3 regions of the Brevibacillus antibioticus genome follow, and region 3 is predicted to be linked to each of the others. Evidence: riboswitches for the same ligand, from Rfam matches in the RefSeq annotation. Region 3 holds a riboswitch; each other region holds the start of a gene.
The links. A riboswitch is a leader RNA that binds a small molecule or an ion and turns the genes downstream of it on or off. The one in region 3 is predicted to bind S-adenosylmethionine.

Region 1 (10,888 bases), 590 kb from region 3:
TCTTTTTTCGTGATCACCCGATAGACTGCTCCACCATCTACTCCTCCTAAGCCTTACTCCATTATCTAGATGATTTTAACAAATATTGGATGTGGCTCAAAGAGTAATTCGTACGAAAGATATAACTTTTTACTTATATCGATAATCCCCCCACTGCCAGTACGCGTAAAAAAATGACCATCGCCCCGATCACAGCAACCGTATATTTTTCGTTGCTGGACAAGGTGAGGGAGAGCTTTTTACTCGCGAGTGGGCGTTCTATCTCTTCTTGGGACAGAAACAGAGCCAGAGCCAGAACAAACCCGAAGGCACAACGAGTATACGCATAAAAATAACATCCCTTCTCTTTATTTGAATTTGCTTTCGCATTTGTCTCACTTGAGTAAGACCAATACTAAGCTTCCAAAAAGAGAAGGGAATAGGAAGACGAGAATTTGATGAGAGAAAAGCAAGAAGAACGTTACGATTCTAAACGTTTCGTTTTCTGCGCAGTTGATAATAGGTCACAGCCAGGGCAAGCGCCAAAACCGTTCCCTTAATAATATCGTAAGCGTAATACGGCAGATTGAGCATCGTCATACCGTTGAGGAGTACCCCGATCAGAATGGCTCCCACAAATGTACCGAATACGTTTGGCTTTCCTGCACCGAAAACGGAGAAGCCTACGAAAGCAGCCGCTACTGCATCCATCAGCATAGAGCCGCCACTGCTCACCTGCCCGGTACCGATCCGTGCTGCCAAAAGCATCCCGCCCAAGCCCGCAAAAAGAGCAGAAAGCACATAAGCCAAGGTACGATAGCGATTCACAGGAATCCCCGACAGACGGGCTGCTTCCAAATTGCCGCCTGTCATGTACAGCATCCGCCCCTGTCTCGTATAGGTCAAGTACACATGCGTGATCGCGACAAGTAAAAAGGTCAGGATAACGGGAACCGGAACGGAAAGAATTTCCCCTTGGCCCAGCCAGAGGAACCATTCCTGAAATTTCCCCGGAGCCTGCGAGCCGTCCTGCATCGGCATGTTTGCGTAGATCGAGTAGCCTTGGGAATACGTCATATGAATGCCGTTGACGATGTAGAGCATCGCCAGAGTAGCCAGCAAATCAGGAATGCGGATTTTCACGACCAGGAAAGCGTTGACCAGCCCAACGAGCAAGCTGAGTACAATCGGAACAACCAGAGTCGTGACAACTCCTTGTTCGTACCAAACCATCATCGAAGCAGCAACGACCGTGGTCAATGAAACCGTCGATCCTACAGACAAATCAAAGCCTCCGACAATCAGCGAGAACGTAACGCCAATCGCGACAAATGTCACAATCGAGATGGAGCGAAGAATGTCCGTCAAGTTGTCGTATGTGAAGAAATACGGGTTGGTCAAACTGAATAACAACATGACAATGACGATAACGGCAACCGTTCCGTATTTGTAAACAAAATCAAATAAGCTAAACTTTTTATCTGCCATGTTACTCACCTCCGCTTGCGTAGTACATAATCAGCTCTTGTGTTGCTTCCTCGCGACTCAATTCCTTCACGATCTTGCCCTCGAACATGACGAGAATCCGGTCTGCGATTCCGATGACTTCCTGAAACTCACAGGAGAAATACAGGACACCCTTTTTCTGCTCAGCAAGATTTCCAATCAGGCGGTAAATATCGCTTTTCGCCCCGATATCCACCCCTTTTGTCGGCTCGTCAAACATAAAGAGGTGAGCATTTGTATCCAGCCATTTGCCGATAGCGACTTTTTGCTGGTTTCCGCCGCTGAGAAAACCGACAAGCTGCTTGATATCGGCTGTCTTTACACCAAGGCGCTGCACGAGCTCTCTTGCGTTAGCTGCTTCCGCCCCTCTTTTGATAAAACCGAGCCAGGACTTCTTTTTCAACGAGGCGACAGACAGGTTGTTCTGCACGGACTCCTCTACGAAAATGCCTTCTTTGCGCCTTTCCTCCGGGACGAGTACGATTCCTGCATCGACGGCGTCCTTTGGCGAGCGCAGCTGGACACGTGTTCCATGCAGTCGAACGGCTCCAGCCTTTGCCTCGTCCGCACCGAAGAGCAATCGGGCGAGCTCAGTCTTCCCTGCCCCAACCAGACCGACGACGCCCACGATCTCTCCCGTGCGAACCCGCAAGTCGACTCCTTGTACTTTGCCGCCCGCCACACCTGACGCCTCAAAAATCGTTTCGCCAATCGGCACTGCAAGCTTCGGGAACTCCTCGTCGAAGCTTTTGCCCAGCATGTTCGCGATCACTTCATCCATATTCGTAGCCGCCGTCTCTGTGGTCACGACATGCTGTCCATCGCGCATAATGGTGATCCGATCACAGATTTCAAAGATTTCCGGCAACCTGTGGGAGATATAAATGATCCCGACTCCGGCTTTTTTCAACTGTGCAATGATTTGAAACAGCCGCTCGCTCTCCTTCGTGCTCAACGGTGCTGTCGGTTCATCGAAAATGACGTACTTCGCCTTTTGAACGGTAGCGCGTGCAATCAAAATCAATTGCTTTTCCGACAGCGTACATTCTTCGACGAGCATCCTCACCGGAATGGAGAAGCCGAGGTTTTTTAAAATCTGCTCTGATTGGTTGTACAAGCTCTGCCAGTTGATCAGTCCCTTGGTTTTCGCCTGGACGAGCTGGCCCGCCAATATGTTTTCAGCAACGCTCAAATACGGGATCAAGGCGGTGTCCACTTCCTGATATACACATTGAATGCCCTGTGCATTGGCGTCCTGCGGAGATTGAATCGACACGGCCTGTCCATCGATGGTGATCGTACCGCCATCTGCCTGATACGCTCCCGTGAGGATTTTCATCAGGGTACTCTTTCCCGCACCATTGGCACCGAGCAGTGCGTGGACCTCTCCCGCGCGCACCTCAAAATCGACGGATCGCAGGGCTGGAACCCCAGAGAACTGCTTCGCCATCCCTTTCATCTGCAATGTGGACATGTTTCACACCTCCTGTTTACCTGCGTGTTCCAACCTCTATAAGGAAAAATCCCGTTGACGGATACAGATCAACGGGAAAAGCCAGTTTGGTTCTTACTTGCCCCACTCTTTTACGTATTGGGACAAGTCGCCCATCGTTACTTTTTTATCCTTCGGCAGGTCTTCCTGTTTCACCAGCACTGGATTCAGCTTCACGTTGTCTGGCACTTGCTCGCCTTTGATTTTTTGGAACACGGTTTGGGCATGAATGCGTCCGATATTGGATGGGTCTACTGCTGCCGTCGCTGTCCACGGAGAGTTTTCCGCCTGGATCATTTGCAGATCCTCATCGCTCAAATCGATGGCGTATACTTTGATTTCCGTACGACCTGCTTGCTGGATAGCACGTGTCGCCCCTTTGGCAAATTCATCCCAAGCCGCCCATACTGCTGTGATGTCACCTTTGTTGGGATACTTTTTCAAGATCGCTTCCATCTGCGTTTGTGTATCGAGTGCCGTATTGTTGGTAGCAGAACCGAAGGCAGCAATCTCTTTCAAGTCTGGGTATTTCTTCTGGAAAGCTTCATACGTGACTTGGCGTTTTTCCATCGGCGCAAAGCCAGCAACCCAGATTTTTACGATGTTGCCTTTGCCATTTGTATCTGCTGCCAGCTTCTCCAGGCTCAGCTCTGCCAATTTGTTATCATCCTGCGCCACAACTGGCACACCCGGAATGTTGATGTCTGTATCAAACAGGACAACCGGGATTTTTTTATCCACGGCCTTTTGTGTGCCCTGCTGCAACGCTTCCGCCGTACCATGGTCGATCAGAATACCATCAAACTTTTGGTTCACAGCCGCGTCGAGGTTGGACGCCATTTTTGCCAGATCGGTATCTGCATTGAATACGGTCAACTCGCCGCCGTTTTTCTCCACCTCTGTCTTCACGCCATTGATGTATTGTGCGGAGAACGTCCCTACGTTTTGACGCATGATCAGTGCGATTCTCTTCGCCTTCTCTCCCGAAGCACCGCCGCTTGTGCTGCCGGTTCCCGTTGTTGCCCCGCTGCCGCATGCCGTCACAAGAACAGATGCTGCCAAAACAAGTGATGTGATCAGACCAAGTTTCTTTTTCATTGAGAAGCTCCCCCTCTTTTTTACGAAACTTTCGAGAAATGCAAAAAATCCTCTTTCACAGAAAAAGAGGACAAAAATCGACAAGATTCTCGCCTCTTATCTGTCAGGTATTCTACCTGGTGGAGTTAGCACCTTGGCTCGAAAGAACGCATTCTCTCGTGCTAGGTTGCCGGGCTTCATAGGGCCATTCCCTCAGCCTTCTCTTGATAAGAGTAGTTTCTATTTTCGAAACGTTTGTATAAGTATATACAGAATATAATCCGGCAATTACCTATCTGTCAACTAGGTTTACCAAAAGAATTTTCTTGATAAATATTCCAGCTACTTCTATAACATCAAGAGGGATTTTGTTGTGTCTTGTCGAATTATCGTAGATTGATACAAGCCTAGCAAATATTTGCAATGGGGATGCTACATGAGTCTATTAAAAGAAGTCATTCTTCAATTGTTTTTCGCCATTATCCCGTTTGTGTTTTTCAACATTTATTACCGTGACAAAATGAGGAACTACAGCCGTTCCTTTATTGTCATCACCAGCTCAGCCTGCATGTTTCTCGCGATGACCTTCGCGCCGAGTGTCACGACTGGCATGTTTTTTGACATCCGACATGTCATCATTCTTTTCGGACTGGTTTATGGCGGAATTGAGATTGCCTTGCTCCTTCTGATTGAAGCCTTGCTTTATCGGTACTACCTAGGTGGCGAAGGAACATGGGTCGCCATGCTGATTCTTATAGTCAATTTTGTCTTCTCACTCTTTTTGTATCGACACTACAAAGCCAGTTATCGGAAAACACTGTATCTTTTTATGACGAGTGCGATTTTTTCTACGGTTGCTTTAGGGACTACTTATTACTTTTTTCCCACGTACGTAACTCAACACCTCGTTTACTACACCATAGTGATTCCTATTCAAAACTTTTTCGGCCTCTGGTTATTAATGTCGCTTTTCAGTAAATGTGTTTCGGATAAGGAGCTGTTTATTCGCCACGCGCAAAACGAAAAAATCCAGACGATGAGCCATGTTGCTGCATCGCTCGCACACGAGGTTCGCAATCCGCTGACAGCAGTCAAAGGGTTCTTGAAATTAATACAGGAATGTCCGGAAAATTTGGTAAAGGTCGATCAATACATCGGCATCAGTCTCGATGAAATCCAACGGACAGAAGCTATTTTGACCGAGTACCTTGCGATTTCTAAGCCGCTCAAGGAACGGCATGAGATCATTAATGTGAGCGAGCATCTGCAAGCCATCCGCGAGGTGATGCTCCCCTTTGCCAATATGCATAACGTGGAGCTTACACTGCAAGACTTTGAGAGACCTGTGACGATCAAGGCCAATTCAGACGAGTTCAAGCAAGTGCTGGTGAATTTCATCAAAAATGCCATCGAGGCGTGTTCGGATATTTCGGACGGAAAAGTCTCCCTGGACTTGCTCATCGAGCGAAACAAAGCCCTGTTGGTCATCAAGGATAACGGCGTCGGCATGGATGCAGGACAGATCAGCCGCCTCGGAACGATTTACTTTTCTACGAAAACAACTGGGACCGGTCTTGGATTGACGTATTCCTATCATGTCATTCATGCGATTGGTGGAACGGTCAAAGTATCAAGCAAACCACGAGTAGGAACCAAGTTCACCATTATGCTCCCGTATAAGGCACAGTAACTTCTTGCAGGTTTTGCAGAGGGACTGTGCCTTTTTCCATTCGATCGCTAATGATGCAACGGGGGTACTTGTGGTTCTTTTTCGTTTTTTAAGGAGAACTGCAATTCATTTTGGCGATTGATTGTTGCGAGAAAGACTTGTTCGGACGCGATCCCCTTTTTCTTCAATTCGTGCACAAGCCATTGCTCGTCCCGTTTCCGGTATGACAGCACATCCGGATAAATCTTGCCTTCCACAACGACAGGCAACGACATTCCCGCAGAATTAGTCTGGACGCTTAAATCCTGTTTCGTTACGAACTGCTGCTCTACTTTTTTGAGCACAGTCAACCGACCGTTCGCCTCGATAATGGCCAAATCAATTTCTGCCAGGTCAAAAATGTCTTTTTCGCGAAGCATATGGAGGACATTATCGAGCGAATAGCGGATTTTTTTTAGGTTTTTGACGTGAAAAGTCCCGTTGTAGAAAATGACGGTCGGCTCAAATGTAACCATTCTGCCAAACCAGCGAAAGACAATGGACAACTGCGATACGACCCGTTGCAAGATGCCCAATGTCACAATCGCTACTGCAATCGAAATATGCCGGACATCTGGCTCTGCAATGTCAGCCCCTGCCACTGAGCCCAAAGTAATAATGATGATAAAGTCAAAAACCGGCAGCTCCCCAATCGAGCGCTTGCCCATGAATAAAGTGATGATCAGTAATAAAGGAATAATCGTACATACGCGCCCGATGACGATCATGGTTTCTCCGAATCCTTCCACGTTTGTCCCTCCCTCACGCTTTACTATGCAATTTCTGGGAAGGCATTATGCAAAACAAAACACCAGGAGCCTCCCCCTGGTGTCTCTCATTATTGGAGTGGCAGCCATTCTCCTGTAATAGCATCCACATCCCCATTGCTTTTCAGTATTTCTGCCGAATAGACCAAGACTGGTTGCTCTTGAATCTTATTGTAATTGTTATCAAGCGGGAATACATAGCGAGGACTAAGCGGATGATGTTGGAGATAAACCTGCACTGCCTCTCCCGCTGAAATCACCTTGGCCACATCTGCGAAGCTCTCCTGCTCATGAGGGAATGTCAAATTCACCCCGATAATTTCTCCTGTCTGCCCGTCAATCGTTACTTTATAATACTGATCCGGCACCATTACGCCGTTTATTTCTCGGACAAAGTTCAATTCAACCTGTCTGCCCATCACATAAATTTGCTCCTTCATCCGAACAGTCTTCACCCGTGAATCCAAATACGGCTCCAAAAACAAGATCGCTCGCTCCTGCAATTCTGCGATGGTAAGTGTCGGATCACCTTCTCGCAGCTCCGGATAAGATATCTTGAACGCTGCTGCCCGATTGTTGACAGTAGTCAGCCGCATGAATCGCTCTCCTTTTTTGGCCTGGTATTCCCGTTCGTTGTCTCCCAGCATATAATCGGGCACATTACTCCCGGTAAATGTGAAGCCCTCCACCTTCTGACCGAAAAACTCCATGGCAGCCGCAGCCTCTTTTGCCGATGCAACCATTGTCCTCTTGCCTCCTGGCTTGACGGCAATGCTGTCGCCAAACGACTCCCCTCGCCACAAGGTCGTTTTCACTTCCTTGCCAGTACGAGCGTCGAGATACCCGGAGAAATTCTCCCTGTAGCGAAGAACGTAGTCCACGTCCTTCTTCCCAACTCTCACATACGTCAGCTGCATGACTTCTGCAAGTCCGCTCTCTGTTTTCTTCGGAGAAGGCCGCTCAGCTATTGGAGGAAACTGCCCAGCGTCCAGAGTCATTCCGGTTGAATCCCCTGAATTGATATAGCGAATATGCCCGACATCGCTCATGCCAATCACATAGCTATCTCCTTCTACCTGCACGTCATTCACGTAGCGTTGCAAGCGGACGGCTTCATGCGAAACGGTATCTGTTCCCTCTTGCCCATCTACTAGTTCGATCCGATACTGTTCCAGATTTTTGCCCAGGAACGGTTCCATAAATGCCTTCGCCTGTTGCTCAATTCTCTCCTTGGAAAGCGTTCCTTCGACTTTCTCTTGCCCGGGAATCTTCTCCAAATCGAATCCGAGCAAGAGCCCGCTTTTGGCGTCCAGCTTCGCTCTGGCATATAGCGACACTTCTGTTCGATCTTTGTTGCTAGACGTGCGAAAATCTATGTTGTACACCTCGCGAGGAGCTTTGGTTACGTAGACCCTCTTTTCCGCTTCCCGAAAAGGAGGATATTTCTCGTACAGCTTTTCCAACGTTCTGATCGCCGCTTGGCTTAGCTCGCTTTCTATTATTTCTGTCGAGGAGAAGGAGCGGGGAACCAAATGCGCTTGTGATTCAACCCGAGATTGCGTGAACATCTCCGGGGTTACACCCATCATCCATACTGCTGCGGCCACCGTAGCAGCGGAAACCGTCCATGTCGCCAGCTTGATACCGATTCTTTTCGAGCGATTCGTTTTGGTGCGCGCCCGTTGCACCAGCTTTGCTTCCAGCGCTTCTACGAATTCGCTCCTCGGCTCCGCATCCTTTGATCGGGGAAGTGCAGCGAAGAATTGCTCGTCATTTGGAGTATTCATTGGCCAACCCTCCTATCCAGTCGACATGCAAAACTTTTTTGAGTTCTTTTGTTGCCCGGTGAAAATCTACGCGGACCTTGGCTTCGCTTGTTCCGAGGATTTCAGCCGTTTCCCGGATACTGTAGGCCTTGATCCCGCGCAAAATCAGTACATTCCGATGATGCGGCTTCATTTTTTGCATCGCCTGCTCAATTTCCAGCTGTTCTTCCTTGGAAGCCAGCTCCGCTTCCGGCCTTCCCAGAAGAGAAGGCAGCCCTTTTAACAATTCCATGCCAAAAAGCGTTTGCACCCGCCTCTTCCGGTAATCATCGATGGCGACATGCTTGGCAATATGCAAAATCCACGTCTTCACGCTGGAACGCTCCTCGTATCTGCCCAAGGCATCCAAAACCCGGATAAATACTTCCTGCGTCAAATCCTCCGCATGCTCGCGCTTCCCCGTGAAGTAGTAGAGATATTGATAGACATCTCGGTAATGCTCGCGATAGATCGCTTTAATCCGCGCTTCGTAATCGGCTGTGTCCTGCACTGGATTTCCTCTCCCTGCTCCCTACCTGATAAATTGACCGGTAACCGCGTCAACCTTTCCGTTTCTTTCTTTTGGCTCATAAACAAGGACAGGTGTTGCCTGGTATCGCCCGTTAAGGGAAGGAAATACGTAGCTCATTGTAAGCGGGTTAGCTTTTAACAATGCTTGTACGGCTTGCTCGGGCCCTACGACATTTGAGGCATCATCATAGGATAATTTGCCAGTAGTTACTGGTAAACTGGCGGATACAATGTCTCCCGTATGCATGTCAACTGTTACTGAATAGCCCTGTCCCTCAACCATAATCCCTTGATGTACAGGGGAAAATAGAAACTTTTGCTTGCCTGCTTCTCTGTTAATCATTTGTGGTACCAGCTCCATTCGTGGTACTAGCTCCGTTACCTCTGCGTCTACAAACGGTTGCAGAAACGCCACTGCTTTTTCCTCGGCAGCTGCCTCTGTAATCACTTTCTGCTTTGGTGGGTTTTCAATTACATGGAAGTACGCAATCTGATCATTCACTGTCCTCACTGAGAACTTTTTGTTTCCAACCACGGCATCATACTCCTTTTCCCCTGCGAGAACTGGCGTACCTTTGGTCATTTTAAACATAATTCCCTCTGGCAATGGAATAAAAGTGGAGAGTGCGGTGGCTATCTCCTCATTTGTTTTGGCGAAGACCCGCTGGTTGCCAGGCGTTATCGGGATTGGTTTCCCGTACTTATTTTTCTTGGTCCATCCGGACTCTACCTCGGCTCCTGATCGTGCATCCAGATATCCGGAAAAATTCAGGCTGTAGACTGGGCGGAAACCAGCGCTTATGTCTCTTGCTTTTTGCTCATAGCTAAGGTGGAGCATGTCTTCTAATTGTTTGCCGAATTCGTCTGGATTCTTAACCCCTGACGGAGCGACGAATTTACCTGCGTCCATCTGCAATCCTGTTGTGTTTCCTGCGTTTATATAGTCTAGCTCGCCTACTCCATTGATCGCTACTACGTAACTATCGTCTTTTACCGGAATCTGATTCACAACCCGAACGAAACGCACATTTGCCACGGCCTCTGCACCCTCACCATCAACTGTTATCTCGTCTATTTGGTATTGCTTGATGGCGTCACCGATGAAATCCTTCAGAACACTTGGTGCTTTTTCTTTTCCCATCGCTTCCGTAGGACTTGTAGTCGGTTTCTTTTTGGGAATGTCGTGTGCAGAGAAGAATAACAGCATACCGTTGTTTGCATCGATTTTGGCATCCGCATACAGGGATACTTTCGTCCGCTCCTTGTTGCTGAAGATGCGGAATTGGATCTGGATGACATCTCGCTCCTGATTGTTACGCAAAATGGTTTTTTCCGCATTTTTTAATTCCGGGTAGTGTTTGATCAGCTTATCTACGGTTTTTTGGGCTGCTTTGCTCAATTGGGTTTGTGTCGATTTGACTGCCGCGGCTTGTACAGTTACTTGTGGTTGCGTAACCCACAATGGGCTTGAGAAGAGCAAAGCAGCAGCTCCTGCTGTGATCATCAGCTTTTTGGTTGCGTATGGTTTCATTTTGAATTTCCTCCTGGCTTCCACTTTTTTATGTTCTTAGCCCAATAGTCGAAAGCAAAAGGGAAATGTTACAAGCAGATCAAAATTTTCGTAGGGAGCAAATAAAACTCGATTTTCCGAACACTTGGGAACATCGTGGCTTCTGTACGAACGAATCTAATCGTTAGTTACACTTGATAGGCTATCTATGCTGAGCTGTCCCCCATTGTTGGATACCATTCACGAGTGGAGGTGCAGTTTTTTTATGACCAAAAAGTTTCCTCAAGCAAAAACTTTGTTGCCTAGGAAAGAGTTTTATCTTAAACTAAAATCATAAGATATCGACTACGTGCACTTTTTTTTACCTTTATTTTTGCCCTAAGCCAACAGTTTGTCCTTAACGAAAAAGGAGAGTGAACATCATGCCATCTATCAGCATTCCTTTGTCTGATGCCTTGATTGGTAGCCACATCTGTCTGGATCGTATTGACGTTCAGGGTATACTGCGCAGGC
Region 2 (10,888 bases), 830 kb from region 3:
TATATCGAGGATAATCCTTACTCAATGTTTCCGCAGTTTTTGACCTCAGAGAGGCCGGATACAGTCGCCTCTCACATTCTGCAAGGGAAGATTGCTGTCGTCGTCGATCGCTCTCCAAGCGTATTAATCGGACCGGCTACTTTCGTTTCCTTTTTTCAAAACGTTGACGATTACGGTACGCGTTGGCCTGTTGCCACGTTTATTCGCTTGCTTCGCTATTTAGCTTTTTTGATTGCTACTTTTTTACCCGCGATTTATATTGCGTTAATTTCATTCAATTATGAGGTGATCCCACTCGATCTGATTTTGTCAGTCGGAGAGTCCCGCGAAAAGGTTCCATTCCCACCCTTGTTAGAGGCATTTATTATGGAGCTCACTCTGGAAATGCTCCGGGAATCGGGAATTCGCCTGCCAGCGCCTATTGGGCAAACAGTCGGCATCGTAGGGGGTATCGTGATTGGTCAAGCGGTCGTACAAGCAGGGATTGTGAGCAATATTATGGTGATCGTCGTTGCATTTACAGCGATCTCATCCTTTATTATCCCGAACTACGATATGGCCTCGGCAGTTAGGCTTATTCGATTTCTCATGATGATCCTCGCTGCGATGTTTGGTTTTGTTGGCATTATTGTCGGGTTGATGGCATTGATCGGTCATTTGATTACGCTGGAATCATTAGGTGTTCCTTATGGAGGCCCTCTTGCCCCTGTGCGCTTTGGGGACTGGAAAGATATGTTTATCCGCCTGCCACTGTGGAAAATGAAAGATCGACCCCTGTCAGCCCACACGATTGAGGACCAAAGACAAGGAGATAATCGGCCAAGGGAGGACGGGTGATGAAAAAGTATACGTACAACCAATTGAGCATCCTCCAGTATATTCTCCTCATTCATGGGGCACAAGTAGGGATCGGCGTATTGACGATACCCAGAGAATTGGCGGAGAAGGCGAGCACCGACGGTTGGATATCGCTTTTGATTGGATGGCTTGCCGCAACGCTAGTCAGTCTCGTCATCACGAACATGATGAAGCAGTACCCGGAGAAGACGATCATCGATATATTTCCATTGATTCTGGGCAAGTGGCTCGGTCGTGTCGCTATTGCTTTCATGTTCATTTATTGCGCGGTTGCAGCGTTCGTTTTGCTGATAAATGCCACGGGAATCATTAATGTGTGGCTTTTGTCTCAGACACCGGCATATGTCGTCGTATTCCTTTTTGCGCTGCCGACTTATTTTGTTCTCCAGGGAGGAGTTCGCGCCATTGGCAGGTACGCCGAGCTTGTATTCTACCTTACACTCTGGATACCTTTTGTTCTCACGACGGCTTATCGAGAGGTTCATTGGTTAAACTTGCTGCCCGTAATCAAGGAGGGCTGGCACCCGATATGGGAAGCGAGTAAAACCACGGTACTCTCCTTTCTTGGATTTGAGTTTGGTTATTTCGCTTACCCTTTTCTTCAAAAAAAGCAGTATGCGTCTATCGGCATTGTTATTGCGAATACATTGACGTTGCTCGTGTATATGTCTGTCATCATCGTTTGCTTTGCTTACTTTAGCCCCGATGAAATCACGCAGTATACATGGCCTACGCTCAATTTATGGAAGGCCATTGAGTTCCGGTTTTTGGAACGTGTCGATATTCTTTTTCTCTCTACGTATATGTTTATATTGACAACGACTGCGGTGCCGTACATCTATTTCTGTGTTTTTTCATCCAGTCAGTTATTCGGCATGAAGGATCACCGTAAGCATTTGCGTCTGTTCCTTCTTCTGGTTCCAGTGGTGCTATGGTTTTATACGCCGTCCTTTATCGATCTGAAGAAATCGACAGAAATTTGGAGCTATGCAGGCTTGGGCTTTGCTTATGCGCTTCCTTTACTGGCTTGGGGGCCGATCAGGCTATCGAAACGAGCAGAAGGGGGGAAAAAAGCATGAGGACATTTGCTCGGATTCTGGTATTGAGCTTGCTCGTAACCATGTTGGCAGGCTGCAGGGATCAAATCAATTTGGAGGATGCTACTTTATCGCTAATGGTCGGAATTGATTTGAGCGAAAAAAACGAGCTTCTCTTTTATATCTCAAGCCCGGTGTTCAGTCGGGAGGCAAAGGAAAAATCTGAGGAATACGGTATCCGGTCATCTACCATTAGAGAGTCGAGAATGGGCTTTGATGAGCGAGTGACAGGCTTGACCCAAGCAGGAAAAATTCAAGTGCTTGTGTTCGGGAAAAAGCTGCTGGCTCACCCGGACTGGTTTCGGTTGCTGGATGTCGTTTTTCGGGACGCAAAGTTCAGTGTCAACGCCCGCATGGCTGTGCTTGATGGTCCATTGCATGAGTTGTTTGATTTTAAACCAAAGGATAAGCCTCGTCTGTCTATTCATGTAACAACGTTGATCGACACAGCCAATAACAGAAATCTGACGGTAAAGACGAGGGCGCAGGAGCTTCATCGGCAAATGTTTGAAAAAGGGATGACACCTAGCTTGACTGAGTTAAAGAAAGAAAAGCGGGCGGTCAAGGTAACGGGGACGGCTTTGTTAAAAGAAAATGGAACGTACGCAAGCACGATAGAGCCGCGGGAGACGATTCTTTTGCAAACGCTGCTCTATGAAAAACAAGGGGAATTGTCCGTCACCATCCCGATTAAAGAGCCGGACGATCAAAATCAAATTACGAAAGACAGGATCAGTTTTTTTATCAAGGGCGTCCAAAAAAAAGTGAAAACATCCTATCAGAACGGTCGGTTTCATTTTGACGTTCATTTCAGGCTGCGAGTGTCCATATCAGAGCGAATGTTTCCATACGACATGCAAAAGGACTACAAAAAGATGGAGCGAATGATCGGTGACGAGTTAAAGAAGGAATACATGAGGTTAATCAAGAAATGCCAGGAAATCGGTGTAGACCCGTTTGGGTTTGGTCTCTATGCGCGGGCCTATGAATATAAGGAGTACAAAAAGGTTGAGGATGATTGGGTGAAGGCTTTTTCCAATGCCAAAGTTGAAATCAAGCCAGACGTATCGATCAAGGGAAATGGCGTCGTAAAGTGAAAGGTGAAAGACAGAACCCCCTGGCAATCAGTAAATGCCAAGGGGTTCGTTATTAATAGATCGCTTCCCAGCCAGCAGGAGTAACGAACAGGCGAATCGCCTTGATTTTGCGGTCGTCCATCAGGGTGAAGTAGTGGCGGTAGTTCGGTGGTACGGAGATCAGATCGCCTGGCGCAAGCTCAACGTCGAAGTAACGACCATCTTTCCCTTTGATGGCGAAAATACCGTGACCATCGACGCAGAAGCGGCATTCATCGTCTGTGTGGTGATGCTCGCCCTTGAATTTCACCAGCAGCTCGTCAAGGTTGGGTGTTTTGTCAGAGAGGACGATAATATCCGCTGTCAAGTAACCGCGACGCTTGCTGATCGCATCGATTTCCGGCTTGAAGGTGTCGAGAATCTCTTGTTTTTCCTCGTCTGTCGGGCTGTAGTTATCACGGTGCTTTGGATCAAGGCGATCCACGCCCCATTTTTCGTAAATGATCTCTTGGGTATCCAGGAAGGAGACAACTTCCTCGGGTGCGGAGATGTACTCATTGTTGTCGTGAAAACGAATTTGTGCCATCGTTTATTCCTCCTTAATTGGTGGTTGTAGTGGACACGACTGCTTGGCGCAATTGCAGCCAGCGGGCGTGATACTCGAATAAGAATTCAAAAGCTTCCAGGTGGCGCTTGGCCTCGAAGTCATTGCCGCCCCACGTGTAGATACCGTGGTTACGGATGAGTACACCGGGAACTTCCGATGTAATTACCTTTTCAATTTCAGTAGCCAAGGTCGGAATATCGGCAAAGTTCTCAACAATTGGAACAGTAATGCGCGCGTTTTCTTCCCAGATTCCGAGTCCCTTGATCAGCTCTTGTCCTTGGATGGAGAAAGCGCGTTGTCCAAAGTACAGCTCGGAAATGAGATTATTCCATACGGTATGGACGTGGAAGCAAGCCCCTGCCTTCGGGAACGTTTTGTAGACGACGGCGTGGATGAGCGTTTCCGCGGAAGGCTTGAGAGCAGTTTCATCCACCGGACGCGAGTCTTGATCCACGACCAGATAGTCTTCGGGGGACAGCTTTGTTTTGTCTTTGCCGCTTGCCGTTACGGCAAATTGCAAGGGATCGTTTTGTATTTTAATAGAGAGATTGCCACTGGTGCCGGGAAACCAGTCCCGGCGGGCAAATGTCAGCTTGGCGTCATCCAGACGGCGAAAGGCATCCAGACGTTGTTCGAGTGTTGCAGTCATGAATTAGACGACCTCCTGTTGGACTTGCTGTAAAATGCGAATCACATCGTGGAATGTGGCAAACTTGCTATGCGGCAATTGCAGCTCTTCCGCCTTGTCAGCAAGGAAGTGACGGGCAATCACATAGTCAGCGATTTTAGCTCCAGCCAAATCAGTGATGGAGTCGCCGATGACGATGCGGAAATGGGTTGCTGGATCGTAACGGCGGATGATGGTCGTCTTGCACATGCCGCAGCCGTTTGTGCAATGTTCATCGCAAGCGTTTGGCCACGTAATGGTGATGCGCTCTCCGCTGAAATCACTGCCATTACAGTAGATCGGTACATCGGTAAGATCGAATGGTGCCAGGATAGGCTCCAAGAAAAAGTCGATGCCGCCACTCGTAATCAACAGCTCGATGCCTTCTTCGCGGCAATAGCTCACGAAGTCAGCAAATCCCGGGCGAATGGTCGCTTCCTGGACTATAAAATCAATAATGTCCTGGCGCAAGGAGGAGGGCAAGAGTTGAAACAGCTTGCCGACCCCTTCCTGAACGCTTATTTTTTGCGAAAGGATTTGCTCCGTCAAGGCTTCCCACTCAGGAGGAGCAAACTTGCGGACAATCGCTACAATGTTGTCTTTTTCGGTAATCGTTCCGTCGAAATCGCAGAACAGGACGAGTTTCTTGCTCATCGTACGCCACCCCACTTTTCCAGGGCGATCGCCAGCTCTTGTGATTCCGCGGCAGCTTCTTCCAATGTTCGGCCTGCGGTCACAGCCTCAATCGCGGCAACGAATGCTTTTGCTCCTGCGGTTGCTCCACCGGGATGACCGTGGATTCCGCCTCCTGCATTGACGATTTGATCGAAACCAAAGTCTTGATAAAGCTGTGGAACCAGCCCCGGATGAATACCGGCAGACGGAACCGGGAAGGAACGGCGTACACCATTCAGTGGGGCGGTTAAATGCTTGGCGAGCTGCAACGCTTCTGTCTTGTCCAGAGCGACATTGCCATATGGAGATGGGAAGAGCACCAAATCTGCCCCAGCTACACGCATCAACGTACCGAGCAGAAGTGGGGTGGCGATGCCGTAGTCAGGTGATGGATAGTAAGCGCCTGCCAATGCTGGATGCGCCATGATCGGTACGTGTACATCAGGATCAGCAGCCAAGCGGTGCAGGGCATCGAAGCCAAAGGCCAGCACGTTGAACAAGAGGCAGTCAGCACCTGCATCTACCGCACGTTTCGCTTTTTCGTTCAGCTCATGCACAGGTCCAGTCAGGTTGGCAGCATAAAGGACGGGCTTGCCTGTTTCGACTTCGGTCTCCTGAGCGATTTGCTTGAACGCTTTGATCCGTTCGATAAAAGGAGCGCGGTCATCTGCAAAGAAGATTTCGTCATCTTTCACGAGATCGACTCCACCCAAGGCTTGTGCCAGGAATTGCGTCTTTAGATCTTCGAAAGGAAGACCCAGGCACGATTTGAAAATGCTCATCAAGAGCGGACGGTCATGTGCCCCTAAACGTTCGCGTAGACCATCAATACCGAACTTCGGTCCAGGAAAAGCCTGGAGGAATGAGTCAGGGAAAACGATGTCGACGAGCTTGATCTTGCCGTCCATCGACAGTTTGCCGAATATTCCGGTTAACAAGGATGGAATGTCTGCTGTAAAATTGCGAGTCGGATAGCTGACGGTTATCAAACCGCGTGTTTCTCCGTTTTCCAGTGTTGCAAGCGGTGTCGCACTCACGGCTTCACCGAGATACGGCGCTAGCTCAGCTTGTTTGGCAAGCGGCAGGTCCGTCCAGGAACCGACTGTCATGCCGACAGCAATGGCTTGTGCTTTCTTGTTCAAGTCTGTTGCTTGTGTGAGATAGGTGACGAGGATACGTTGTTCACTCATGGTACGTCTCATCCTCCTTGAATGATTAAAAAAGCCTCCCCATTGAGCGGGGAGGCGGTTGTCGACTATGAAAGCGTCTCGTCTCCTCTCATCTCTCGGGTCAGTAGCCGAGACAAGCCAAAAAGGCTCTATCTCGACTCTTATCCGTTGGAATTAGCACCGTTTCGCTATCCAAGGTACGCATGATGAGCGTACGATTCATGGTATAGCGCCGGTTGCCGGGCATCATAGGGCCAGTCCCTCAGCCAGCTCGCGATAAGAGTTATTCATTTCCCCCATGATATGACGTTCATTGGCAGGAGTCAATCCTTGTTTTTGCAGAGAATGTGCAGCAGGTTATCAGAAAAATGAGACGAAGGTGAAACTTTTTTGCACTTTCTGCGTGGTAAGGGATGAAGGGGTGTGAACGGCTTGGGAAAGTAGGTCTGGAGGATGTGTACCAGCTGCATGTAAACGATATTTACCGCTATCTTTTCCGGCTGACACGAGATGAGAGGCTGGCAGAGGATCTGACACAGGAAACCTTTTGTCGCGCCTACTCTTCCTTGGATGACTACCGTGGGGAAAAAGTACGACCTTGGCTGTTCAAGGTGGCCTATCACGCTTTCGTAGACGGTTATCGCAGGAAGACGAAACACCGGTTTGCGTTTGTGGAAGTCCTGCCAGAGCGACGTGATCATGCAGCGGTTGATCCGGCAGAGCATGTCGTAAACAAGGAGCTGTGGGAAGTGGCCCATGACTATTTGGAGAGACTTCCAGAAAAGCAGAGACAGGTCATTTTGTTGTCTGCCATGCAGTTTTCCTACGCGGAAATGGCAGAGGTACTCGGGATCGAGCTGGCAGACGTCAAGCGTTCCTTGTTTCGGGGGAGACAAAAGATGCGGCAGTTGTGGAGGGAGGAAAGCTGATGATGAACAAGGATGAGAATCATCGCGAGCAAAGGCTGCTTGCTTATTTGCGTGGGGAAATGGCGGAAGAAGATTCGAAACAATTCGAGGAGGAAATAGCCGCTGACGAGGAATACGCACAGCGGTTGGAGAGGCTTTTGCTGGGGGAAGAAACGGGAGAGGACAACGCGAAGATAAAACAGCCTGAAACGCTGTCGGCTGAAAAACAGCGCGCGATTGTTCGCCGGGGGAAATGGAAAAATCGGTTGAGCAACGCTGGATTCACCATAGTGCTTCCCTTTTTGACCGGAGTTGTGTTGCTGATTCTGAATGGCTGGGTAGGGTCGCTGATGCATGAGGATCTGTTCCGCGTTGCGAAGTCGATGGTCAATTTTACTCAACCCGGTGTTAGTGTAGGCGGGAGTGGCTCGCAGGTGGGATTGCTATACGGCAATATCAGCATGGAGCTTCGCGAGAGAGTCGGGTCGGAAGAAAAGAACGCTGGCCGCTTTGAAAGTACAAATGTGTTGTGGAACGTAAATGCCGGGCCGAAATGGACGAATGGAGTCAGGGAGCAAAAGCTGTATTTCCGTTATCCGACTGAGGGAGAAAAGGAGGGTACGATGTTTCTCACTTCACCTGCCTGGACAACGATGGAAAAGCTACCTGAGGGGACCGTTTCTCAGCTCGCGATTTCCTTCGATCACTTCCTGACGTATGAGGAGTACTATGAACTGGTTTCCCGCCATGTTACCTCTTCGGGACAAGATACGGTTTGGTTTGCGGTAGACACAGGGGTGGAGCGCAAGCAAGCAGAAGGTGAGGGGGGCAAACGGTTTCTCGGTCCCGGGTACGTATGGGGGTTTGCTCAGCATGAACTGGATTACGGAAGTGCACCCATTCAGGTAAATGGGGAAGAAGACAGAAGAATGGCTGCCTATTTGGAGGAGATGAAGTACTTATCTGAGCAGGAAGATCTGGCTAGCGATATCGGCAGATCCTTGCTATTTCGTAGGGATCTACAGATAGCGGAGCGATATAGCTATATGCAGGAAAAGGGAGTACGCATCTACGGCGCCGTCCTCACCGGACCTACGAAAGAACTGCTGAAGCTCAAGGCCGAAAAGTCGATAACAGCGGCGTTATTAGGCAAGGTAGACTGGTGGAATTGGGAGAGACCTGCGGCATCGGGAACACATTATACCTACTAGTAGCACGGTGCGAATTTTTGCACAAAAGAGTGTTGACATCGTGGAATCGTTGGTTGTATGATTCAAACTAAATCAAAAACCGAATACGTTTTGGATACCTTATCCAGAGAAGGTGGAGGGACTGGCCCGATGATACCCGGCAACCGACATGACGCCATTCAGACGCGGGAAAGCGACTGATTGACAGGCGACATGCACGGTGCTAATTCCTGCAGAAACAAAAGTGGTCTGGAAGATAAGGGGGACATCAACACGGTTCTTACACGTGACGACAGCGACCTCTTTTCTTCGGGAAAAGAGGTCTTTTTATTGCTCCAGGACACAAACAAAACAGGTAGAGATAGAGAAAAAATACGTAGAGGGGAGTTTTGGAATCATGGCATATCGTGCATTGACTGAACAGGAAGCAGTGGAGTACGTAAAAGGAATACCGGGTCTTTTTAGCGAAGGAGCAGAGTTGACCAGTCGCGAAATCGGGGATGGGAACCTCAATCTGGTTTTTGACATTCAGGAGCCAGCAACCGGTAAGAGCGTCATTGTCAAGCAAGCACTGCCTTTTGCCCGCGTCGTGGGAGAATCTTGGCCGCTTACGATTGATCGTGCACGTATCGAGAGCGAGGCACTCCGCATTCAGCACAAATACGTTCCAGACCTGGTGCCACAGGTGTATCATTTCGATGGGGAACTTGCGTTGACCGTTATGGAAAACGTCGGGGACCACATCATCATGCGCAAAGGTCTGATCGAAGGAAAACGATACCCGCTATTCGCGAAGCAAATTGGCCGTTTTCTCGCGCAAACCTTGTTTTTTACATCCGATCTGGGCGCGCATCCGTACGATAAAAAATCGCTAGTCGGAACATTCATAAATCCAGAATTGTGCAAAATAACAGAAGACCTCGTCTTTACCGATCCGTATGAAAATGCGCCTACCAACGACTTCAACCCGTTGATCCGCCGTGAAGTCGAGGCGATCTGGAACAACAGGCCGCTGAAGCTGGAAATCGCCAAGCTGAAATACGATTTCCTTACACGCTCGGAAGCGCTCCTTCATGGTGACTTGCATACTGGAAGTATTTTCATCACGGAAACCAGCCTGAAAGCAATCGATCCGGAGTTCGCTTACTACGGTCCGATCGGTTTTGACATTGGGGCGGTCATTGCCAATCTGCTGCTCAACTACGCAGGACAGCACGGTTTGCAAAAAGATCAAGGAGAACGGGAAACGTACCGCGAATACTTACTGGAAACGGTCGAGGATGTCTGGAATGAATTCGTTTCGCAATTCGTTCAGCTCTGGCATAAGCAAGCCAAAGAGCGTAGCGCCCATGTCGAAGGACTATGGCAAGGCTACGTGAAGCGCTTGATTCAGGATACAGCAGGCTATGCCGGATGCAAAATCCTGCGTCGTGTCATCGGCTTGGCAGGTGTAGCGGACCTGAATGCCATTGAAGACGACCAGACTCGCGCAGAAGCAGAGCGTCTGGCTCTCTCGATTGGAGAGGCGCTGATTCTTGGTCGCGGCGGCATCGACGAATCGACAGATATTACGGACATCGTACGCACTGTGACCGAACGTTACTATCAGGAGGCTACGACAGTATGACAACCAGCACCCAATTGGCACCCGTTACATGGGAGAATGACGCATTGGTCTTGCTTGACCAGACGCGTCTGCCAGTAGAAACGATCTATTTGAACTTGACCACCTCCGAGCAAGTATGGGGTTCCATCCGACGCTTGGAAGTACGTGGCGCACCAGCGATTGGCATGGCGGCGGCTTACGGGCTCTACCTGGGCATTCGTGGCAGTGAAGCGAGTAACTACGATGAGTTTTGGCAGGAACTGAACCAGCAGGCAGACTACCTGGGCTCTTCCCGTCCGACAGCGGTGAATCTGTTCTGGGCGTTGGATCGTATCAAGGCTCGTGTTGAAAAAGAAAGCGGTGCGTCGATTGCCAATTTGAAGGCGGCAGTGCTCGATGAAGCACTGGCGATACAAAAGGAAGACGCTGAAGTATGCCGGACCATCGGAGAGCATTTGCTCACTCTGTTGCATGACGGTATGGGAATTCTCACGCACTGTAATCCAGGGGCATTGGCTACAGCAGCGTACGGTACGGCTACCGCTCCCTTTTATTTGGCAAAGGAACGCGGCTGGAACCTGAAGGTGTACGCGGACGAAACTCGTCCTGTCCTGCAAGGTGCTCGTCTTACTGCATTCGAATTGCAGCAAGCAGGAATTGATGTCACGCTGATCTGCGACAACATGGCGGCGATGGTCATGTCCCAAGGGAAAGTAGAGGCTGTCATCGTGGGTACAGACCGCGTAGCGGCGAATGGCGATGTCGCCAACAAAATCGGCACGTATGGGGTAGCGGTATTGGCAAAAGCTCACGGCATTCCTTTTTACGTGGCAGCTCCCTTGTCCTCCGTCGATCTGGAGACACCGACAGGCGCAGATATTCCGATTGAAGAGCGTCCAGCTGAGGAAATTACCCACGGCTTGGGCAAACAGGTAGCTCCAGACGATATCAAGGTGTACAATCCTGCGTTCGATGTAACGCCTGCGAAGTACATTACTGCGATCGTTACGGAGACAGGCATTTTCAAGCCGGAAG
Region 3 (10,888 bases):
TAATCGGCATGTAAATAACCCATATGGGAGTCAAGCTGGATTAACCCTTTTTTCTTAGCAACAAACTTCACTTCACATTTCAGCGTAGCAGCGAATACATCGTATGGACCAATTGCATCTAATGCGGTGATGCCATCGTAAAGCATGATTGCAACCTTCATGAGGATATCTCCTTTGAAATGGGGTATTTTTCCTGCAAACAAATAGTAACATACTTATACAGGGTATGTGTATGTTGGAGTTGTGACTATCTGTAAGGTTTTCGAAGCCCGTGTAATGAGGAGAGATAAGCAATCGGTATAGCAAAAAGCCGGTTACACCATAAAACATGGTGAAAACCGGCTTTTTGCGAGTCGAATCTAACAATTATCTGGCTCCAACCAGCTTACGCTCTTCCGCGTAAACAGGTTGGGAAGTGTTTTTTTCGTTTGGTTGCTTTTGATCGACAGCATGACACAGCTCATATGGGAGGCAGAGCGGTACACCCGTGCGAGGATCAATCAGGATGTCTGCTTCGATGTTGAATACCTTACGCAGCATCTCAGGCGTCATGACTTCAGTAGGGCTTCCCTCAGCAACGACGGTACCGCGAGAGATGGCAACCATGTGCTGTGCATAACGGGTTGCGTGGTTCAAATCATGGACGACCATGACGATCGTACGATTTTCTTCGTCATTCAGCTTTTGCAGGAGCTTGAGAACCTCTAACTGGTGAGCCATATCCAGGAAGGTCGTAGGCTCATCCAGGAACAGGATGTCTGTTCCTTGCGCCAGTGCCATCGCAATCCAGGCGCGCTGGCGCTGACCGCCGGATAGCTGGTCAACCGGACGATCATGGAAATCTGTCATGCCTGTCATAGAGATAGCCCAGTTTACGATCTCCTTGTCTTCCTTGCTCAAAGAGCCGAAGCCTTTTTGATGGGGGAAGCGGCCATAGGTAACGAGCTCAGACACGGTCAAGCCATCGGGTGCTGTCGGGTTTTGCGGCAAAATCGCCAATTGCTTGGCGACTTCCTTGGTCGATTGCTGATGGATCGACTTTCCGTCCAAAAATACTTGTCCGCCGGTTGGTTTCATAATCCGCGCGAGAGTTTTGAGGATCGTCGATTTACCAGAACCGTTTGCACCGACCAGGGCAGTGATTTTTCCAGAAGGAATGCTAATGTTCAAGTCTTTGACAATGGAAAGCTCACCGTATCCGATGTCCAGCTTTTGCGTGTATAAGCGCTCCACAATGGGCCAACTCCTTTTTATGAAAGTATGTACATGTATGATAAACACAGACAATGATAATCATTTTCACTAAAATAAAGTATATAACGGAATGAGGTCAAATTCAATATGAAAAAGCCAACCTGCTCACATGCGTGAACAAATTGGCCTTGGGTTAACTTACGTTTGATCAAGCGTTAGTAGGTGATATGAGCGATAATACCTTCTTCGTCGTCCAATACCAGCTCAATACCGGCCGAATAAGGGTTGCGCTGCATCTGAGTCTCCAGGTAGTAGCGAATCGCTTCAATCATATTAATCTCGACGAAGATTTGTTGGCGTTCCATCCAGTGTACCTCAGCAGAGAAGCCATACTCCTCGTCCCACATCAGCTCGACGGAGATGTCTTGTGGCTTCAACTGCTTTTTGTAAGCTGCATGAATGCAAATGGCATTAATGATATCTTGTTCTAAAAATGTTATCTTTTCCATGCGTTCAGTTCCTGTTCCTTCTCACGCTTGTTTTTGAAGTAGACGAACGCTTTGCGGATCAGAATAATCACAGCGAGGATCGCCATCAGGTTGATCATGAAGCCAAGGATGGAGCCCAGGATACCCATGTCACCGAACAGGGATCCGAACAGCAAACCAGCCAGACCACCAATCATGAGACCTTTCATGAATCCGCCGCTTTTGCTTGCTGTAGCAGCAGGGGGTGTTGTCGTGCCTTTATTGGTTGATGCGTTTACATTTGAATCGGCTTTGTTAGGTGTTTGTGTATTGGTAGGAGTCGTATTAGAGTTAAAAGATTTTTTCCCGGACTTATAGCCTTTCGCATCGGCATGATCAATGAATCCTCCAGCCGGCGCGAGTACGAGCATTACGGCAACCACCATCATGATGAGTTTTTTCATGTTATTTGAGTAGCCCCTCTCATTAAAATGACTTATGCATATAAGTCTACATGAATATCAAGCGAAATTCCAACGAGCTTTCAGGGATGATCGGTCTGAATACCTACAAAAAAGCCCCTGACAAGCGATCTCGTCAGGGGTTCTTCGATTTACGCGCTCTTTTTCAGTTTTCGGGCTGCCCAGTTACCCAACGATTGAATGAGCTGGACCAAGACGACGAGGATAATGACGGTAATGATCATGACTTCGATGTCCCATTGCTGGTAGCCGTAGCGCAAGGCGAGATCGCCCAGTCCGCCGGCACCAACTGCGCCCGCCATAGCAGTAGCACCGATCAAACCGATGGTCGCGATCGTCAGGCAGAGGACGATGCCAGGCCGTGCTTCACGCAGCATGATCCGAAAAATAATCTGCGTCCGGGATGCGCCCATCGCTTGGTATGCTTCGATCACGCCGCGATCTACGTCATGCAGGGCCGTTTCCATCAGGCGTGAGATATAAGGCGCCGTATAGACGATGAGCGGTACAATGGCTCCTTCAATCCCAATCGAAGTGCCCACGATCAACTCTGTAAAAGGAATGATTGCAACCATCAGGATAATAAAAGGCAACGAACGCACAATGTTGATGATCGTATTCAGGGTGTGATAAATGATTTTGTTCGGAAAAAGGTGGTTCGCCTGTGTGATGACCAACAAAATCCCGAGCGGAATCCCGATCAGTGTCGCAATGAATAACGAAAACCCAACCATGGTGACGGTCTCTTGCAGGGATTGCCCGAATACCGGAATCATTTCAATCAAACGCTCCATTAGCTACGCACCTCCTCTGGGGACACAATATCTACGCGGTAGACGGATTCACGCAAGAAGCGAATGCCATCTTGAATGGGCTGGTCTTCACCAGAAATGTGCAAAAGCAAAATGCCAAGCGCTGTTCCCTTAATGGTCGTAATCGAGCCGTATAACAGATTGGTGCTAATCGGAAAGCGTGCGGACAAGGTACCTAGAACAGGATCGAGAGCGGCATCCCCGCGAAAAGCAACGCGAACAATTTTGGAAACGGGTCCGGATTCTTTTATCTTGGACAAAATCTCCTGTGGTACCTGATCGTCAAAAACTGTTTTGATAAAATTACGGGTCGTTTGCTCTTGCGGATTGCTGAACACATCCAGAACAGAGCCTTGCTCGATGACGACGCCGTTTTCCATGATGGCTACTTGGTCGCAGATTTTCTTAATGACCTGCATTTCATGGGTAATCAGCACGATGGTCAGGTTGAACTTTTGATTGATGTCGAGCAACAGCCCCAGAATGGATTCGGTTGTTTGCGGGTCGAGAGCGGAAGTCGCTTCGTCACAGAGCAGGATTTCCGGATCGGTGGCAAGTGCACGAGCGATGCCCACCCGTTGCTTTTGTCCACCGGATAGCTGAGAAGGATAAGCGTTTGCTTTATCAGACAAGCCAACCAAGCCGAGAAGGTCTTCTACCTTGCGCTTTATGACATCTTTGGGGACGCGATTCATCCGCAAGATTTCCGCCACATTGTCAAAGACATTATAGGAAGAGAGCAGGTTGAAGTGTTGAAAAATAATCCCGATCTTTTTGCGAGCTTGCCGCAGCTCTTTTTCCTTGAGGGTCAGCATGTTCTGGCCATTGACGATCACAGAACCGCTGGTCGGCTTCTCCAACAGGTTGATGGTACGGAGCAGGGTACTTTTCCCCGCTCCGCTAAAGCCGATCACCCCGTAGATTTGCCCTTTTTCCACCTGCAGGGATACGCCCTTCAATGCTTCTACCTGCTTGTTTCCTACTTGATACGACTTATGAATATCGGTTAGCTGTATCATAACGAGTTCTCCTTGTTGTTCTTGATGTTCCTGGCGTCGATCTTACCAGGACGGCAGTACAGCTCCTTCAAAGCGTTCGTCGATGAATTTTTTCACTTCTTCTGAGCGGTAGATGTCCACCAGCTTTTTGACGGCGGGGTTGTCTTTGTTGGTTTCGTTGACTGCTAAGATGTTTACGTATGGAGAGTCAGCCGTCTCAGCGAAGATCGCGTCTTTTTTCGGGGAGTAGCCAGCTTCCATCGCGAAGTTCGTATTAATCGAAGCAACCTCTACGTTGCTCAGCGAGCGTGCCAAGAAAGCAGCCTCTAGCTCTTTGAATTGCAAATTTTTCGGATTTTCCACGATGTCCAGTGGTGTTGCGTTGTCACCCACGCCATCCTTGAGCTTAATCAAGCCCGCTGCCTGATAGAGCAGCAAGGCGCGTGCTCGGTTGGTCGGGTCGTTTTGAATGCCGACAACGCCGCCTGCCGGGATGTCCTCGACTTTTTTATGCTTGGTGGAGTACAGGCCCATCGGGTACGTCACGGTTTTTCCGACCTCGACGATCTTTGTCTTGTGATCTTGATTGAACTTCGCCAAGAACGGGATGGTTTGGAAGCTGTTTACATCGAGATTTCCTTTATCGAGCGCCTGATTCGGCTGTACGTAATCGTTGAAAACGATGACTTCGACGTCGAGCCCTTTGCCTTTGGCGACTTCTTTTACTTTGTTGAGAATCTCTTCGTGTGGGCCGCCAGTGACACCCACTTTGAGTGAGGTTTGTTCAGCAGCAGTGCCGCCGTTAGCAGGCGCAGCTTCTTGTTTGCCCCCGCAAGCCGTTACGAGCGATGCAGCGAGCAGTAGTGTAGTGAGTAGTAAACCAGTCTTTTTCATGAAAATACCCCTTTTCTCTGGATGTAAGATGGAAAAGAAAAAAGCCTCTTCCGACAGAAGAGGCGAAAACTGCAAGTATGTAACCACACTGCAACAATACCTCTCTTATCTGTCGGAATAAATTCCGCTGGATTTGGCACCGTATCGTTTGCGATAGGTTGCCGAGGTGTCATAGGGCCAGTCCCTCAACCTCTCTTCATAAGAGAATGTGCTATGAAATTATCATTCCAAACATTGTCGTTAATTCTTATTTGGATAGTTGGATTATAACGACTGATTTTTTCGGTGTCAACAGTTTTTGCAAACGAATGACTTGGTGGAAAAATGTGAAATTGATCTAAATACGAATATTCTATTGAAGAATGAAAAAATCATATGTATAATGAGAGCGAATGAACCCGATGCCAGCTATCGCAGGTGATGACATGACTCTCGTGGACTCCAATGAAACTAGAAAAAAGCTGTCTGCCATCTATAATGAGATAGCAAAAGAGTTGTTCGGATTTGGAACGACGTTGCTCCGAGTCACGATTGAAAACCAGATGATTACGTTCCAAGCCAAGCATCGCCGCTCTCCGCGCTCGCAAGCGTTGGAAGGAGAAGCACCGGCTCTCAAGCTCGAAGTCGATTTTCGCATGTCCCTTCTTTATAAGAAGAAACTGCGAGAGCGATTGGAAGAAGAGATGGGGTTGCCGTTGGAAGCTGTGCTACGGGACTATGATGCGCCTACGCAGTGGGCAATCACGAATGTTATTTTAGCTGAATCAGAACTGAATACCTGACGCAATCGTTCGGATTTTCTCTTTTGATCTATCTTAAGGGGGGACCGTAGACTTTGCGTAAAAACGGGTGTCACTTCTCTTTGTTTACGAAGAAAAGTGCTCTTGTTTAGAATGATACGTTCTAATCAAGGGTACTTTTCTTTTTATTGTATCACCATATTTTGTCATCAAATGAACCCAACTGGAGGAGAATTACGATGAAGAAATTACTTGCTGGAATTCTGTCTTTTTCTATGATGTCACTGGCACTCGCTGGCTGTGGCAGCAATGATCAACCACAAGCGGGGGGAGCTGGCGGCGAAGCCAAGGGCGAGCCGCAAAAGCTGGTCATCTCTACATGGGGCTTCTCCGAAGACTTTTTCCGCAAAGAAGTATACGAGCCGTTTGAAAAAGAACATAACGTGAAAATCGTGCTGGAAATCGGGAACAACGCAGAGCGTTTGAACAAAGTTCGCCAAGGAAGCTCCGATGTAGACTTGATCTACCTCTCTGACTACTATGCACAGCAAGGGATTGAGAGTGGCGCATTTGAAAAAATCGACCGCAGCCGCATCCAGAACCTGGATCAAATCTATGACATCGCCAAAGCACCACTGGGCGAGGAGTACGGTCCAGCTTACACGATTGGCCAATTCGGGATTGCCTACAATCCAAAGATCGTAAAAACTGAGATCAAGGATTGGAAAGATCTGTGGAACCCAGAGCTGACAGGCAAGCTGACACTGCCAAGCATTACGTCCACAACTGGTCCGATGGTTCTCGACAGTGCTTCTGCGGTCGCGGGCAGCAAGGAATTTAACGAGGATCAAGCCTTCGCGAAAATGAAGGAAGTCAACAAAAGTGTCGTGAAGTTCTACGATAAGACCTCCGAATACGTGAACATGTTTGGACAAGAAGAAATCGGCGTAGGACCGATCATGGAAATGTACTTCAAAGACATCAAAGCCGCTGTTCCAGAAGCTGTTTTCGTACAACCTGCAAGCGGTGGATATGCGATTATGAATACGGTTAACATCGTAAAAGGCTCGAAAAACAAAGCACTCGCAGAAGACTTCATCAACTACCAGCTGAGCAAGGAAGTTCAGGAAAAATCAGCAAAAGCAAAAATCGATTCCCCTGTAAACAAAACGGTTCAACTGACAGAAGAAGAAGCAAAAGGCGTAACGTACGGGGAAGAAACCGTAAGCAAGCTGCGTAAGCTGGACATGAAATTCGTAAACGAGCACTCCAAAGCATGGATTGACCGTTGGAATCGTGAAATCACGCAATAACGAACGATAGAAAAATAAGAGCGAGGGTATAGGCGTTTGCGAATATACCCTCGTTTTCATGAGGGAGGACTACTTGTGAAAAAGATCATTCTTGACGTGGATACGGGCATTGATGATGCGCTTGGCATTATTCTCGCTGTGAAGAGCGGGCAATTCGATCTAGTTGGCATTACTACGGTGAATGGCAACGTGTCGCTGCGAAAAGCCACAGAAAACACGTGCAAAATTCTCGACTTCTTGCAAGTCGGCGAGCAAATCCCTGTCATCTGTGGAGCGTCTGAACCGTTGTTGCGGCCGTTGTTTTTCGAGCATGCCGTACATGGTGAAGATGGCTTGGGGGGCGCCCTTGCCGGAGTTCCGATTTACAAGGAGCCGACTGCTGGCTTTGCTCCTGATTTCATCGTGGAAAACGTACTCGCTCATTCTGGAGAAATTACGCTCGTCATGACGGGGCCGCTGACCAATTTGGCTTTGGCGGTGAAAAAATGTCCGGAGCTTGTTCAACACGTCAAGGAAGTCATTTTCATGGGTGGAGTGGTCCGGGAGCATGGCAATGTGACGCCAGTTGCGGAGTACAACATGTACGTCGATCCAGAGGCAGCGAAGGTTGTATTTCATGCCGGATTCCCGCAATTGACGATGGTTGGTCTGGATGTGACGCGAAGAGTGCTGCTGAATGAGGAGCATATTCGCGGGCTAGGAGATACGCCGATGGGCGAGTACGTGAGACAGAGTACGTCAGATTACCTTCATCGCTATTTTCAGCGAAATGGCATCTATGCGTGCGCTATGCATGATCCGTTGGCTGTCGCGGTCGCACTCGATCCGAAGTTGGTGAAGACGCAGAAGTTATATGTAGATATCGAAACGAGAAGTGAGCTGTGTGATGGGCAAACGGTTTGCGACTTTCAAAACCGCCTGAAAAAAGAACCGAACATAAACGTCTGTCTGGACGTAGATGCAGATGCGTTCTTTGCGCGTTTTCTCGGCGCATTGAAAGCCTGACGATACCGTGAACAGGAGTTAATCAGATGAGAAAAACGGGTCTTTATTTATTGCTTTTGCCAGGTGTGCTGTTTTTGACGCTGTTCATGGTCATTCCGATCGTGATGACGATTGCATCCACCTTTTATCAAGAGGGTAGCTTTACGATCCAAGGATATCTTCAGTTTCTTACCGACGCGTACTTCCTGAAAATTATGCTGACAACGTTGCAGGTCAGTCTGGTCACGACGATTGCGTGTGTTCTGATCGGTTTTCCTGCCGCGTACTACATTTCCAAGCTCGGCCCACGCAAAAAAGGCATCCTGCTGGCATTGGCGATTTTTCCTTTGCTGACCAGCTCTGTCGTGCGGTCGTTCTCTTGGATGATTATTCTCGGAAAAAAGGGCTTATTGAACAGCTCGCTGCTTGCAATCGGGCTCATCGATAAGCCGTTGGAAATATTGTATACGCCGACTGCGATGATGATTGGTTTGATTCATTTGTTCCTGCCGCTGATCATTATTACGCTGGTAGGGGTGATGGAAAACATCGATCCAGATTTGCTGAAGGCGGCGGAGAGCTTGGGCGCTTCCAAGCTGACTGCCTTCTGGAAGGTCATTGTGCCACTTAGTGTACCGGGACTTATCATTGGTAGCATTCTGGTGTTTGTCGGAAGCTTGACGGCCTACACGACGCCTGCTCTGCTAGGTGGAAAACAGCGGGTTATCTCCACGTTCCTGTATCAAAATGCGATTACACTCAACGACTGGCATCTGGCCTCTGTCATTGCCACGATCATGATTGTCATTACATTTGTCGTCATCTACTTCATGAACAAGCTGGCGACGAAATTAAATCCGAAGGGGTAGAAGCTATGCAGGAGAAAAATCGCGGGTTGGCCCTGTTTACCTCTCTCGTCTTTCTGTTTTTGCTAGGGCCGCTCATTATCATTTCTTTTACGTCGTTTGAGCCGGGGAGCGTCTTGAAGTTTCCGCCGGAGGGCTTTTCCTGGCGGTGGTACGAAAACATTTTTAAGGTAGAAATGTTCATGACGACGTTCAAGACGTCGATGTTTGTTTCCTTGCTGGGCAATCTCTTGGCGCTCTTGTTGGGGATTCCGGCAGCTTATGCACTCAGTCGCTTTGATTTTCGCGGCAAAGGCATCTTGAATGGCATTTTTATCTCACCTGTCCTGATTCCGGGTATCGTGATGGGTTTTGCCATGCTGAAATATGTCATTGTCGTATATAATTTGCCGATTTATGCGGGACTTCTCGTCGGTCATACGGTGCTGATGCTTCCATTTATCATTCGCGTCATTGCGTCTTCCTTGTCCAACTTTGACTTCGCCATTGAAGAAGCGGCGCTGAGTCTTGGGGCAGGTCGCCTTGAAACCTTTTTCAAAGTCGTCTTGCCGAATATTCGCTCCGGGATTATTGCTGCGATTCTGATCGCTTTTCTGGAGTCGTTCAACAACGTAGATATCTCTGTTTTCATGACGGGACCAGGGGTAAGCACGCTGCCGATCCAGATGCTGACGTACGTAGAAAACAACTTCGATCCGACGATCGCCGCGATTTCCGTGCTGCTCATGATTTTTACGGCTATTCTCATGTTCATCATTGAACGTCTGATGGGGCTTTCCTACTTTACAAAACGATAACGGAGGCATCAACTCATGGCATTGCTCACGCTGGAAAACGTATCGGTTGCCTATGACAATCAATATATTTTGCAAAACTTCAATCTCAATATCGAAAAAGGACAGCTCATCTCTTTGCTCGGTCCGAGCGGTTGCGGAAAGACGACGACGTTACGCCTGATTGCGGGTTTTCTGGAAGCAAAAGATGGACGATTCATGTTTGAAGGAAAAGATTATACGCGCGTTCCGGTCAATAAACGCAACTTCGGGTTTGTGTTTCAGAGCTATGCGCTGTTTCCGCACCTTTCTGTTTTTGATAACGTGGCATTCGGTCTGCGCCTACGTAAGGTCAATGAAACAGAGGTAAAGAGTCGCGTACAGCAAATCCTCGAAGTCGTGAGTCTCGGCGGCTATGAAAAGCGTTTCCCGAAGGAGCTGTCCGGTGGTCAAAGACAGCGCGTGGCGATTGCACGGGCACTGGTGATTCAGCCTGACCTGCTGTTGTTCGATGAGCCGCTCAGTAACCTCGATGCCAACCTGCGGATCAACATGCGCGTAGAAATCCGTCGCATTCAGCAGGAGCTGGGAATTACGACTGTATACGTATCGCATGACCAGGAGGAGTGCTTCTCCATTTCTGATCAGGTGGCGATTATGAACAAGGGTGTGATTGAGCAGCTCGACGATCCAGCTACGATTTTTAAATACCCAAAGACGGAGTTTATCGCTCGCTTTATTGGTTTTACCAACTTCATCGACTTCGCAGAGCGTACCGAGCAGAACGGAGAAATTGGCTTGCGTGTCGGTGACCATCATTTTACCGCGTCCAAAAATCCGGGCACGGCGAATCCGTCCGGCAAAAAATGCGCAATGCGACCAGATGACCTCCTCGTGACGACAGAAGAGAGCGCCGAGCCGGGAATGAACCGTCTGCGCGGGACGGTAAAGGTAAGCACGTTTTTGGGACGCAGCTATCAATATGTCGTGGAAACAGAGCTGGGCGACTTCACGGTCAATCAGGAGATGGAGACGCCTTACAAGACTGGCCTAAACGTCAATCTGCTGTTTCCAAAAGACAAAGTGGTACTCGTGGACTAAAGACAGGAGGTTATTTTCGTGAAGGTCGATTTGTTGATTCAAGACGTTCAAGTGTTTAACAGCTATTTTAAAAAGTTCATCAAAGGAAACGTCGCTGTTTTGGATGAACGCTTCTTCTATATTGGTGAGCGGAGTACGGAAACATTCGAAGCTGCCGAGATCGTGGACGGACAAGGCCGCTACATGATTCCTGGTCTGGTCGATATCCACTTGCATATTGAGAGCACGATGGTGACGCCGGAGACGTTTTCCTATGGCTTGATT

Region 1: linked by a shared signal. The riboswitch ahead of E8L90_RS27255 (sugar ABC transporter substrate-binding protein) and the one ahead of E8L90_RS24625 (MetQ/NlpA family ABC transporter substrate-binding protein) in region 3 are both predicted to bind S-adenosylmethionine.
Region 2: linked by a shared signal. The riboswitch ahead of E8L90_RS28435 (2,3-diketo-5-methylthiopentyl-1-phosphate enolase) and the one ahead of E8L90_RS24625 (MetQ/NlpA family ABC transporter substrate-binding protein) in region 3 are both predicted to bind S-adenosylmethionine.

The regions. Positions count from the first base shown of each region.
Region 1 covers NZ_SZNK01000001.1:5,673,663-5,684,550, reverse strand. Annotated here, with positions in the region: gene E8L90_RS27265 (ABC transporter permease) at 469-1,467, opposite strand; gene E8L90_RS27260 (sugar ABC transporter ATP-binding protein) at 1,469-2,959, opposite strand; gene E8L90_RS27255 (sugar ABC transporter substrate-binding protein) at 3,053-4,075, opposite strand; SAM riboswitch class I at 4,169-4,288, opposite strand; gene E8L90_RS27250 (ATP-binding protein) at 4,491-5,744, shown strand; gene E8L90_RS27245 (DUF421 domain-containing protein) at 5,792-6,511, opposite strand; gene E8L90_RS27240 (hypothetical protein) at 6,601-8,316, opposite strand; gene E8L90_RS27235 (RNA polymerase sigma factor) at 8,300-8,845, opposite strand; gene E8L90_RS27230 (hypothetical protein) at 8,867-10,396, opposite strand; gene E8L90_RS27225 (FeoA family protein) at 10,798-10,888, shown strand, end outside.
Region 2 covers NZ_SZNK01000001.1:5,913,727-5,924,614, forward strand. Annotated here, with positions in the region: gene E8L90_RS28405 (spore germination protein) at 1-837, shown strand, start outside; gene E8L90_RS28410 (GerAB/ArcD/ProY family transporter) at 837-1,937, shown strand; gene E8L90_RS28415 (Ger(x)C family spore germination protein) at 1,934-3,052, shown strand; gene E8L90_RS28420 (cupin domain-containing protein) at 3,105-3,617, opposite strand; gene E8L90_RS28425 (methylthioribulose 1-phosphate dehydratase) at 3,631-4,287, opposite strand; gene E8L90_RS28430 (2-hydroxy-3-keto-5-methylthiopentenyl-1-phosphate phosphatase) at 4,291-4,959, opposite strand; gene E8L90_RS28435 (2,3-diketo-5-methylthiopentyl-1-phosphate enolase) at 4,956-6,170, opposite strand; SAM riboswitch class I at 6,256-6,432, opposite strand; gene E8L90_RS28440 (sigma-70 family RNA polymerase sigma factor) at 6,563-7,078, shown strand; gene E8L90_RS28445 (anti-sigma factor) at 7,078-8,268, shown strand; SAM riboswitch class I at 8,365-8,510, shown strand; gene mtnK (S-methyl-5-thioribose kinase) at 8,645-9,874, shown strand; gene mtnA (S-methyl-5-thioribose-1-phosphate isomerase) at 9,871-10,888, shown strand, end outside.
Region 3 covers NZ_SZNK01000001.1:5,082,745-5,093,632, forward strand. Annotated here, with positions in the region: gene E8L90_RS24595 (DJ-1/PfpI family protein) at 1-161, opposite strand, end outside; gene E8L90_RS24600 (ABC transporter ATP-binding protein) at 367-1,233, opposite strand; gene E8L90_RS24605 (YxcD family protein) at 1,410-1,703, opposite strand; gene E8L90_RS24610 (hypothetical protein) at 1,691-2,125, opposite strand; gene E8L90_RS24615 (methionine ABC transporter permease) at 2,275-2,937, opposite strand; gene E8L90_RS24620 (methionine ABC transporter ATP-binding protein) at 2,937-3,974, opposite strand; gene E8L90_RS24625 (MetQ/NlpA family ABC transporter substrate-binding protein) at 4,017-4,847, opposite strand; SAM riboswitch class I at 4,950-5,052, opposite strand; gene E8L90_RS24630 (Na-translocating system protein MpsC family protein) at 5,273-5,629, shown strand; gene E8L90_RS24635 (ABC transporter substrate-binding protein) at 5,827-6,900, shown strand; gene E8L90_RS24640 (nucleoside hydrolase) at 6,976-7,905, shown strand; gene E8L90_RS24645 (ABC transporter permease) at 7,932-8,753, shown strand; gene E8L90_RS24650 (ABC transporter permease) at 8,759-9,547, shown strand; gene E8L90_RS24655 (ABC transporter ATP-binding protein) at 9,563-10,624, shown strand; gene E8L90_RS24660 (adenine deaminase) at 10,643-10,888, shown strand, end outside.